2 regions of the Actinacidiphila sp. bgisy160 genome follow, and region 2 is predicted to be linked to the other one. Evidence: riboswitches for the same ligand, from Rfam matches in the RefSeq annotation. Region 2 holds a riboswitch; the other holds the start of a gene.
What was found. A riboswitch is a leader RNA that binds a small molecule or an ion and turns the genes downstream of it on or off. The one in region 2 is predicted to bind thiamine pyrophosphate.
Positions count from the first base shown of each region.

Region 1: linked by a shared signal. The riboswitch ahead of thiO (glycine oxidase ThiO) and the one ahead of AC3EUJ_RS25560 (thiamine ABC transporter substrate-binding protein) in region 2 are both predicted to bind thiamine pyrophosphate.

Region 1 is NZ_JBYIQW010000004.1:161,173-166,972, reverse strand. Features, by position in the region: gene AC3EUJ_RS06420 (deoxyribonuclease IV) at 1-466, opposite strand, end outside; gene pknB (Stk1 family PASTA domain-containing Ser/Thr kinase) at 454-2,352, opposite strand; gene AC3EUJ_RS06410 (thiazole synthase) at 2,540-3,343, opposite strand; gene thiS (sulfur carrier protein ThiS) at 3,348-3,566, opposite strand; gene thiO (glycine oxidase ThiO) at 3,563-4,711, opposite strand; TPP riboswitch at 4,708-4,821, opposite strand; gene AC3EUJ_RS06395 (NAD(P)/FAD-dependent oxidoreductase) at 4,903-5,800, shown strand, end outside.
Region 2 is NZ_JBYIQW010000037.1:40,626-46,425, reverse strand. Features, by position in the region: gene AC3EUJ_RS25575 (SMI1/KNR4 family protein) at 134-856, opposite strand; gene AC3EUJ_RS25570 (Type 1 glutamine amidotransferase-like domain-containing protein) at 1,267-1,929, shown strand; gene rlmN (dual-specificity RNA methyltransferase RlmN) at 2,267-3,373, shown strand; TPP riboswitch at 3,441-3,545, shown strand; gene AC3EUJ_RS25560 (thiamine ABC transporter substrate-binding protein) at 3,537-4,622, shown strand; gene AC3EUJ_RS25555 (ABC transporter permease) at 4,691-5,800, shown strand, end outside.

The DNA of each region.
Region 1 (5,800 bases), on a different contig from region 2:
ACGGGTCGTCGTCGCGCGTCAGCTCCTCCAGCAGCGGCAGCATCCGCTCCCGTACCTGCGCCAGCGCCGTGGCCCGGGAACGGCCGCCGGTCGCCGACCCGGTGTGCACGACGGTGCCGAGTGCGCCGATCGCCCGCCCGCGGCGCAGCGAGTGGCGCAGGGAGTCCACCGAGTGATCGACGGTCGCTGCGGTGTGCGAGCCGAAGTTGATCAGGTACGGCGCGTGGACGTACGCGGGGACGCCCTGAGCGGCGCAGCGCTCGCGGAACTCCTCGTCCTGCCGCGGACTGCCGGGCGGGGTCGCCCACCCGCGCGGGTTGGCGACGAAGACCTGCACGGTCTCGGCGCCCATCCGCGCGGCCTCCGCCAGCCCGGTGGTCGCCAGGCCCCCGGCCACGGCGACATGAGCGCCGACGGGGTTGCGGAGCGCCACGGCACCGCCGTCGGAGGTGGCTATCGCACCCACAGTGTGATCGTGCTGCCCTTCGGTGCCTCGGTGCCGCCGGCCGGCGACTGGTTGTTGACCTGACCGGTGAAGAAGAACTGGATCACGCGGACGTCGAAGCCCGCGGCCTCCAGCTTCGCCTTCGCCTCGTCGACGGCCAAGCCTTCCACGTCCGGGACCTCGACCATCTGCTGGCCCTTGGAGACCTTCAGCGTGACCGTGTCCCCGCCCGCCAGCCGCGTGTTGGGGCCGGGCGTCTGCCCGGCGACGGCGCCCTCGTCCGCCTGGTCGGAGTAGACCCGCCGCGGGTCGACCTTCACCCGCAGCCCGGCGTCCTCCAGCTGCCGGCGGGCGTCCTCCAGCGGCTGCCCGATCACGTCGGGGGCGTCGACGGGCACGCCCTTGCTCACCACCAGCGACACGGCCGAGTCCGGCCGCCGGCTCGCTCCCGAACCGGGGTCGGTGGAGATCACCCGGCCCTGCGGAATCTCGTCGCTGAACTCCCGGGTCACGGTCCCCGGGCTCAGGCCCGCGGCCTTCAGACGCCGCCTCGCCTCCGCCAGCTCCTCGCCCACGACGCCGGGGACCTTCACCCGCTCCGGGCCCTTGGACACGGTGATCGTCACCGTGCCGTTGTCCCGGATGCGCTCGCCGGTGCCCGGGTCGGTGGAGGCCACCTTGCCCTTGGTCATGGTCGGGTCGAACGCCTCGACGACCTCGACCCGCAGCCCGGCGTCGCGCAACTGGCGCTCCGCCTGCGCCTGCGGCAGCCCGACGACGGCGGGCGTCCTGGTGAACTGGCCGTCGTTGATGTACCAGACGCCCGCGCCGACGCCGACGATCAGCAGCAGGGCCGTCACCAGGGCGATCACCCCGGGACGCCGGCGGCGCCGGGCCCCCGGCCCGGCGACCGTCCGGGGTTGGTGCCGGGTCGGCTCGGGCGGCAGCTCCAGCCGCGCGGTGCGGTGCACCACCGTCGTCGGCTCCTCGGAGCCGGCCGGTGCCGCGGGACCCGGCGCGGGGATCCGCGCGGCCGGCGGCACCAGGTCGATCTGCTCCGGTGTCATGAGCCGGCGCACCGCGTGCAGCCGCCGCAGCAGCTCCGCGGCGTCGGCCGGACGCCGGGCGGCGACGCGCGCGGTCGCCTCGGCGACCAGCGCGTCCAGTTGCGGGGGCAGCCCGGGGGAGGCCGCGGAGGGGGCGGGCACGTCCTCGTTCACGAGCTGGTGGATCACCTGCACCGGGGTCCGGCCGCTGTGCGGCTTGCGGCCGGTGAGCATCTCGTAGAGCAGCACTCCGCAGGCGTACACATCGGTGCGCTCGTCGGCCGTGAGGTTCTCGACCTGCTCCGGCGCCATGTACGAGACCGTGCCGAGGACGCCGCTCGCGGAGGTGTCGGTGTGGGTGCCCGCGACCCTGACCAGGCCGAAGTCCGCCACCTTGACCCGGCCGTCGTCCCCTATGAGGACGTTCTCCGGCTTCATGTCGCGGTGCACCAGCCCTGCCCGGTGCGCCGCGCCGAGCGCGGCCAGCACGGGCTCCAGGATGTCCAGCGCGGCGCGCGGCGGCAGGGCGCCGCGGTCGCGCAGCACGTCGCGGAGGGTGCAGCCCGCGATGTACTCCATGGCCAGGTACACGTAGGTGCCGTCGGTGCCCTGGTCGTAGACCTGCACCACGTTGGGGTGGTCGAGGCGTGCCACCGTCTTCGCCTCGCGGATGAAGCGCTCCACGAAGCCGGGCTCGGCCAAGAGGGCGGGGTGCATGACCTTCAGGGCCAGCACCCGGTCCAGGCGGATGTCCAGTGCCCGGTACACCGTCGCCATGCCGCCGACCGCGATCCGGGACTCCACCCGGTAGCGGCCGTCGAGCGTCTGCCCGACCAGCGGGTCCTGAAGCGTCCTGTCCACGAAGGTGCAGTTTACGGTGCCGACATGACCCTTCTGGGCTAACCCGCGCAGGTTGTACCCCACCCGTGCGGTACCGCAACCGCCCCGTGACCCGGCGCGGTGGCGGTGTCCCTGGCGGGTACTGCCCCGCCCCGCCGCGGTTCCGGGGCGGTCCCGCGCAGGTCGCCGCCGTACGCCGGGCCGCTCGTCAGGAGGCGCCGAAGGCGGGGCGTTCGGGGTCGAACGTGGCGAGACCCACAGCGGGGGAGGACGCGGTCGCGTGGTGGCGGCGGGGGATACGCCCCGCCCGGTACGCCAGGCGCCCGGCCTCGACGGCGTGCCGCATGGCCTCCGCCATGAGCACCGGTTCCCTCGCCCGTGTGACGGCGGAGGCCAGCATGACGGCCGCGCAGCCCAGCTCCATCGCCAGGGCCGCGTCCGAGGCCGTCCCCGCCCCCGCGTCCAGGATCACCGGCACGGTCGCCCGCTCGACGATCAGCTCGAAGTTGTGCGGGTTGCGAATGCCGAGCCCCGATCCGATGGGCGAGCCCAGAGGCATGATCGCCGCACAGCCCACGTCCTCCAGCTTCCGGGCGAGCACCGGATCGTCGCTGGTGTAGGGCAGCACCGTGAAGCCGTCGTCCACGAGGGTCTCCGCCGCGTCCAGCAGCTCCACCGGGTCCGGCAGCAGGGTGCGCTCGTCGGCGATGACCTCCAGCTTCACCCAGTCCGTGCCGATCGCCTCGCGTGCCAGGCGCGCGGTGAGCACGGCCTCGCCGGCGGTGTAGCACCCGGCGGTGTTCGGCAGTACGCGGATGCCGTGCCGGGTGAGCACGGACAGCACGGAGCCCTTGACCGTGGGGTCCAGCCGCCGCATGGCGACCGTGGTCAGCTCGGTGCCGGAGGCGAGCAGCGCCTGCTCCATGATCTCCAGGCTGGGCGCACCGCCCGTGCCCATGATCAGCCGGGAGCCGAAGGTGGTATTGCCGATGGTCAGCGGGTCGTCGGCCATGGGGTCAGCCTCCCTGGACCGCGGTGAGCACCTCGACGCGGTCGCCGTCGCGGAGCGCGGTCGCCTGCCACTGGGCGCGGGGGACGACGGTCTCGTTGAGGGCGGCCGCCACTCCGGAAGGAGCGGCGGTCAGGGTCGCGACGAGGCGGTCGAGGGTGACGCCCTCGGCGACCTCCCGGGCCTCGCCGTTGACGGAGACGGACAGAAGGAGGGGCGCGGTCATGCGTGCTGCTCCTGGAGGGCGAAGCGGTCGGGGGAGAAGGGCCGGGCCGGTGCGGGGACCTCCGACCCGGTGAGGACCTCGGCCATCACGTCGCCGGTCAGCGGGGTCAGCAGGACGCCGTTGCGGTGGTGGCCGGTGGCGAGCACCAGTCCGTCCAGCGCGCCGCGGCCGAGCAGCGGGGCGTTGTCGGGCGTGCCGGGACGCAGTCCCGCCCGCGTCTCGGCCAGCGGGAGTTCGGTGATGCCGGGCAGCAATGCGTGGGCGTCGCGGAGCAGTTCGTACACCCCGCCGGCGGTGACGGTGGTGTCCCAGCCCATCTCCTCGCTGGTGGCGCCGACGACCAGTTCGCCGTTCTCGCGCGGCACCAGGTAGACGTGGCCGCCGCGCACCACGGCCCGAACCGTCCGTGACAGGAACGGCGCGTACGCCGCGGGCACCCGCAGCCGCAGCACCTGCCCCTTCACCGGCCGTACGGGCGGCAGTGCCCGTGCGGGCAGCCCCCCGACGCGGCCGCTGAGGCTTCCGGCGGCCAGCACCACCTGCCCGGCGGTGACCCGGGTGCCGTCCTCCAGGACCACCCCGTGGGCGCGGTCGCCCCTGACGTCCACCCGGGCCACCCGCGACCGCCGGAACTCCACCCCGGACAGCTCGCAGGCGCGCACCAGCGCCGCGGCCAGCCGCCGGGGGTCGATCTGGTGGTCGCCGTCGACCCGCAGCCCGCCGTGCACGCCGGGGGAGAGCATCGGCTCCAGGCGGCGGCACTCACGGCCGCCGAGCCACTCCGAGGCGAGGCCCAGGGACTGCTGGAAGGCGTGGAGTTCGCGCAGCTGTGCGCGGTCGTCGGCGTCGAGGGCGACGGCGAGGGTGCCGCAGGTGCGGTAGCCGAGGCCGAGACCGGTGGTCTCCTCCAGCTCGGCCACGAAGGACGGATAGCGGCGCGCCGCCGCGAGGTTGAGCTCGAGCAGCGCCTGCTCGCCGTACTGCACCTCGGTGACAGGGGCCAGCATCCCCGCGGCCACCTGGGCTGCGCCGCCGCCCGGTTCGGGGTCCGCGACCGCCGTGCGCAGGCCGCGCAGGCCGGCCCGCCACGCGGTGACCAGTCCGATGATCCCGCCGCCGACCACGACGACGTCATGACGGTGCATGATGTTCCCGCTCCTCCCTTCGCCGGCATGACCCGGATCAGGTTCGTACGGTCGGCGGCCGCTCCAGCCGCCCTCTCAGCCCGGTGCGCCGGGCTCCCGCGAGTGTTCCCGGCCCACCTTAGTACGCACCGTCCGCGGCGAGTAGGGCACGGGTACCGGCGGGCGACGCCCCGCGGCGTTACCGTGATCGCGTGACCAGCAGCAGTGAACAGCGCGTCGTCGTCGTAGGGGCAGGAATGGCCGGGGTGCAGACCGCCGTGTCCCTGCGCGAGCAGGGGTGGGGCGGGGCGATCACGCTGATCGGCGCGGAGCCGCACGCCCCCTACGACCGGCCGCCGCTGTCCAAGGGGGTGCTCTTCGGCGCCGAGGAGGGCCCGGCGCTGGACGTCGACTTCGCGGGCATCGGCGTCGAACTGCTGCTCGGGCGGCACGCGAGCGCCCTGCGCCCCGGCGAGCGGCAGGTCCACACCGACGCCGGCCCGGTCGGCTACGACAAGCTCGTCCTGGCCAGCGGCGCCGAGCCCCTCATGCTGCCGGGCAGCGAGGGCACGCCGGGGGTGCATGTGCTGCGGACCCTGGACGACGCCACCGCGCTGCGCCCGGTGCTGGAGGGCCGGCGCCGGGTCGTGGTGGTCGGCGCGGGCTGGATCGGCGCGGAGTTCGCCACGGCGGCACGTCACGCCGGGTGCGAGGTGACCGTCGTCGAGGCCGCCGGCCATCCGCTCGCCGGGGTGCTGCCCGAGCACATCGCCGAACGGATGCGCGGCTGGTACGCGGAGGAGGGCGTGGAGCTGCGCACCGGCGCGGTGGTCTCCTCCGTCGAACCGGGCGCGGTGCGCCTGGCCGACGGCAGCGTGCTCGCCGCCGAGGCGGTCGTCATCGGTATCGGCGCCCGGCCCGCCACCGGGTGGCTGGCCGGTTCCGGCGTCGAGCTGGGGCCGGACCGCTCGGTCCTCGCCGACGACCGGCTGCGCACCTCGGTGCCGGACGTGTACGCCGTGGGGGACTGCGCCTCCTTCCCCTCGGCGCGGTACGGGGAGCGGCTGCTGATCCACCACTGGGACAACGCCGTGCAGGGACCGCGCACGG
Region 2 (5,800 bases):
CGGGACCTAAGCGCAGACGAGGTGGCTGAGGTGGCGGACGCCTCGACGGACGAGCCGGCCGGCGAGGGGAGCGTCGAGGAGGCTGAGCCGCCGCGAACGCCGCGCCGCGACGGGACGCTCACCGAACCAGCGATCAGGCGACCCATCGGGCCGGCAGGTCGCCGCGGATCCGCTCGAGATCCGCGGCCGTGCGTCCGCGTGCGTGGAGCCAGCAGTGGTCGAGCACGCCGTCGCGGCGCAGCAGGCGGCCCGGGGCCGCGTACCAGCGCAGGGGCGAGTCCTCCGCGCCGGCCCACATCGGATGGTCGGGCAGGTCGACTCGCGTGTAGTGAGCTTCGAGGTCCGGCAGGAGCGTTTCCGGCAACTCGCAGGCGTCGTACAGGCTTCCCACCCCGAGCAGCGACTCGCTCAGCACCAGCTCCACCCAGGCCACGGACATCCGGTCGAGGAAGGGCACCCATCCCTCGTGCGACTCCACCACCACGGGCGGATCGTCCTCCTCGACCCGGTCCAGAGGGATGCCCCATGCGGCGCAGCCCTGGTTCTCGACGCGGAAGACCAGGATGCCGCCGCAGCCGTCGACCACATGGAGCCCCATCGGCGGGACCAGGGGATCCTGCTGCCGGGTCAGGTCGTCACGGCGGCCGACCAGCGCGTGGCCCTCCCGCAGGGCGGCGGGGAGCTCGAAGCCCAACTCGGCCTCGGTAGCGTCCAGTTCCACGGCCGTGCAGCCGTCCTCGGGCCGCAAGGGACGGCCCGTCCACTCGTCGGCGAAGCGGCGCACGAAATCCCAGGCCTGGGAGCGGCCGGTCACCCCGCCACGCAGGGCCATCGCCACGTCGAGCGCGTCAGACATGACGCAGACGCTACCGCCGGCGTGCCCAGGGAAGGTGCCGGGCCGGCGTAGCCGTTCCCAAGGCCGCACGGGCCATCGGGACGAGTGACGCCGAGGAGTGGGGCGGGTGTCCGGCTCGTTCACTTCCGGGCGCGGGTCTTTCGGCTGCGTGCGCCCGATCGTAGGGTCGCTGCCATGCGATCCGCGAACGCAGCCGGAGGCCCCGCCCGGGCTGGTGTGCGCTGGGACACGTCCACGTTCCCGGACGGCGGTCAAGACGACGGTGTTCGGTTCACCGTGCCGGCCGAAGTGGCGGGCGCAAGCCCCGAACTTCTGGCTGCCCGGGAGCCCGGACTGGTACGCGATGAGTTTCGGCACGGTCCCGGGTCTTTCAGGTACACCCCTTTTCCGCGCGCGAATGTGGAGGCACCGTGAAGCTCTTGCTCACATCAGGCGGCGTCACGAACCCGAGCATTCACTCGGCACTTGTGCAGCTCCTCGGCAAGCCGGTCGCCGAGTGCCGTGCCCTCTGCGTCCCGACAGCTCAGTGGGGTCACCCGATGTGCGGTCCGGTATCGGTGCGGGGCTTGGCGGCCGCCGAGCCCACGTGGCAGTACCTGTCCGGCCTGGGCTGGGCGTCTCTCGGTGTCCTCGAGCTCACCGCACTGCCCACCATCGGCGCGGAGCGATGGGTCCCCTGGGTCCGGGAAGCCGACGTGCTCCTGGTCGACGGCGGCGACGCGACGTATCTGTGCCATTGGATGCGGGAGTCCGGGCTGGCCGATCTGCTGCCTTCGCTGCCCGAGATGGTCTGGGTGGGAGTGAGCGCCGGAAGCATGGTGATGACGCCCCGGATCGGGGCGTACTTCGTCGAGTGGCCGTCCGCGCCGGACGACCGCACTCTGGGGGTCGTCGACTTCTCGATCTTCCCGCACCTGGACGCTTTCCCGCAGAACACCCTGGCTGACGCAGAGCGCTGGGCCGCAGACATCGGCGTCCCGGCTTACGCCATCGACGAACAGACGGCGATCAAGGTGGTCGACGGCTCCGTCGAGGTGGTCTCCGAAGGGCAATGGACGAAGTTCGGGTCATAGCCGCCCGGCATTCGTGATGTCGCGTCCCTCCTGCGCAGCCTCGGTGTCGAGGGCGGTGGCGACCCCGATCGTATCGAACGGATGTGTGAATCCTTCCGGGGCTTGGAACGCCTGCGGGTGATCCGGCGCTGTATCCACAGATCCAGCTCGATGCCGCGGACGCGCGGATCCGCAGGGCCGATGCGACTGCGGGCTCCCGAAGCCGTCCCGCAGGCGGTCGGCGACTGCAGGGCCTTGTCTGGGCCGCCCTGGGCCGTGAAAGGGCCGCCGGAAGGTGACAGGACCCTCACCCGTCTGACCTGGGGGCGCCGAATCGATCTGCGACACTGGTAGCACCATGCCTGCACCCGGAGAACTCACATTCGTCGCGCCGCGCGGAGCCAAGAAGCCCCCGCGGCACCTTGCCGATCTCTCGCCCGAGGAGCGCCGGGAGGCGGTCGCGGAGCTGGGGGAGAAGCCGTTCCGCGCCAAGCAGCTGTCGCAGCACTACTTCGCGCGCTACGCCGATGACCCGGCCGCGTGGACGGACATCCCGGCGGCGGCGCGGGGGAAGCTGGCGGAGCGGCTGCTGCCGGACCTGATGTCGGTGGTGAGGCACAGCAGCACCGACAACGACACGACGCGCAAGACGCTGTGGCGGCTGTTCGACGGGACGCTGGTCGAGTCGGTCCTGATGCGCTACCCGGACCGGGTGACGATGTGCATCAGCTCGCAGGCGGGCTGCGGCATGAACTGCCCGTTCTGCGCGACCGGCCAGGCGGGCCTGGACCGGAACCTGTCCACCGGGGAGATCGTGCACCAGATCGTGGCGGGCATGCGCTCGCTGCGGGACGGGGAGATCCCGGGCGGTCCGGCGCGGCTGTCGAACATCGTGTTCATGGGCATGGGCGAGCCGCTCGCGAACTACAAGCGTGTCGTCGGCGCCATCCGCCGGCTGACCGACCCGGAGCCGGACGGGCTGGGGTTGTCCCAGCGGGGCATCACCGTGTCGACGGTGGGCCTGGTCCCGGCGATGCTGCGCTTCGCCGACGAGCGCTTCAAGTGCCGGCTCGCGGTGTCGCTGCACGCGCCCGACGACGAGCTGCGCGACACCCTGGTGCCGGTGAACACCCGCTGGAAGGTGCGCGAGGTGCTGGATGCCGCGTGGCACTACGCGGACGTGTCCGGGCGCCGGGTCTCGATCGAGTACGCGCTGATCCGGGACATCAACGACCAGGCGTGGCGGGCCGACCTGCTGGGCCGGCTGCTCAAGGGTCGCCGCGTGCACGTCAACCTTATCCCGCTCAATCCGACCCCCGGCTCGAAGTGGACGGCCTCGCGTCCCGAGGACGAGCGGGCGTTCGTGGCGGCGCTGGAGGCGCACGGCGTGCCGGTGACCGTCCGGGACACCCGGGGGCAGGAGATCGACGGCGCCTGCGGGCAGCTGGCGGCTTCCGAGCGCTGAACTGCGCTTGCTATGGTGACGGTCGTTTGCGGCTGTTTGCCGCGACGTCACGCACATCACACAAAAGAACATCCGACAGGGGAGCGCGCAGAGCGCTGAGAGTGCGGCACGGCCGCAGACCCTCGGACCTGATCCGGGTCATACCGGCGTAGGGAGTCACCACATGAGCACCACCCGTCGGCGTGTGGCCGGCACCGCACTGGCCGTCGCGCTCGGCGCGAGCGCGCTCGCCGCCTGCGGCAGCGACGACACCGCCAAGGGCGAGGGCGGCACCGCCTCCAAGACCGTCACCCTGGTCAGCCACGACTCCTTCGCCGCGTCCAAGGACGTGCTGAAGGCGTTCACGAAGCAGACCGGCTACACCGTCAAGGTGCTGCGCGGCGGCGACGCCGGCGCCGCGGTCAACCAGGCCGTGCTGTCCAAGGGCAACCCGCAGGGTGACGTCTTCTTCGGCGTCGACAACACCCTGCTGTCCCGGGCCCTCGACAACGACCTGTTCGAGCCGTACGAGGCCAAGGACCTCGGCAAGGTGCCCGCCGCGCTCCAACTGGACGCCGGCAAGCACCGCGTCACCCCGATCGACTTCGGCGACGTCTGCGTCAACTACGACCGGAAGTACTTCACCGAGCACAAACTGCCCGTGCCGGAAGGCCTCGACGACCTCGTCAAGCCGGAGTACAAGGACCTGCTGGTCACCGAGAACGCCGCCACCTCCTCACCTGGGCTCGCCTTCCTCCTCGCCACCACCGCCGCGTACGGTGACGGGGGCTGGGAGGACTACTGGAAGAAGCTCAAGGCGAACGGCGTCCAGGTCGTCGACGGCTGGGAGCAGGCGTACTACGACACCTTCTCCGGGGCGGGCGGCGGCAAGGGCGACAAGCCGCTGGTCGTCTCGTACGCCTCCAGCCCGCCCGCCGAGGTGCTCGGCCTGAAGACGCAGCCCGAGCAGGGGCCGACCGGTGTCGCGACCGGCACCTGCTTCCGGCAGGTGGAGTTCGCCGGCCTGCTGAAGGGCGCGAAGAACACCGAGGGCGGCAAGGCGCTCGTCGACTTCCTGCTGAGCCGCGCCTTCCAGGAGGACATGCCGCTCAACATGTTCGTCAACCCCGCGCGCGACGACGCGAAGCTGCCCGAGGTCTTCACCAAGTACGCGCCGGTGATCAGCGACCCGGCCACCGTCGCCCCGGAGAAGATCGCCGACAACCGGGAGCAGTGGGTCAAGTCGTGGTCCTCGCTCGTGCTGAAGTAACCAAGTCCGCCGAGGGGACGCGCGCCGGGGCGACGGCCGTCCGGCCGCTCGCCGTACGGCTCGGCCTGATGGCCGTCCCGGTCGTGTTCTTCGGGCTGTTCTTCGGCTACCCGGTCGCCGCCATCGTCGCCCGCGGGCTCCGCGAGGGCGGGCGGTGGCGGTTCGGCCGGTTCGCGGAGGTCCTGGGCGAGCCCGACATCCTGCACGTGCTGTGGTTCACCTGCTGGCAGGCGGCCGCCTCCACCGCGCTCACCCTGGCGATCGCGCTGCCCGGCGCGTACGTCTTCGCCCGTTTCGACTTCCCCGCCAAGCAGGTGCTGCGGGCGGTGGTGACCGTGCCCTTCGTGCTGCCGACGGTGGTCGTCGGTTCGGCCTTCCTCGCCCTGCTGGGGCGCGGCGGGCTGCTCGACGAGCTGTGGGGGGTGCGCCTGGACACCACGGTCTGGGCGATCCTCCTCGCGCACGTCTTCTTCAACTACGCCGTGGTCGTACGGACCGTGGGCGGGCTGTGGGCACAGCTCGACCCGAGGCAGGAGGAGGCCGCGCGGGTCCTCGGCGCGGGACGCCTCGCGGCCTGGCGCAAGGTGACGCTGCCCGCCCTCGCGCCGGCCGTCGCCGCGGCCGCGCTCATGGTCTTCCTGTTCACCTTCACCTCCTTCGGCGTCATCCAGATCCTCGGCGGCCCCGCCTTCTCCACCTTGGAGGTGGAGATCTACCGGGAGACCGCGCAGTTGCTGGACCTGCCGACGGCGGCCGTGCTGACGATCGTCCAGTTCGCCGCCGTCGCGGCGATCCTCGCGGTGCACGCCGGGACCGTGCGGCGCAGGGAGAGCGCGCTGCGGCTGGTGGACCCGGCCCGCACCGCGCGGCGGCCGCGCGGCGCCGGCGAGTGGGGGCTGCTCGCGGGCGTGCTCGGTGTGGCCGCGCTGCTGATCCTGCTGCCGCTGGGCGTGCTGGCCGAGCGCTCGCTGCACGGACCCGACGGTTACGGCCTCGGCTACTACCGGGCGCTGGGCTCGGTGGCGGGCAGCGGCGGGACCTTCCTGGTGGCGCCGGTCGCCGCGGTCTGGAACTCGCTCCAGTACGCGGCCGCCGCCACCGCGATCGCCCTGGTCGTCGGCGGGCTGGCCGCGGCCGCCCTCACCCGGCGGGCCGGGCGTCTCGTACGGGGCTTCGAC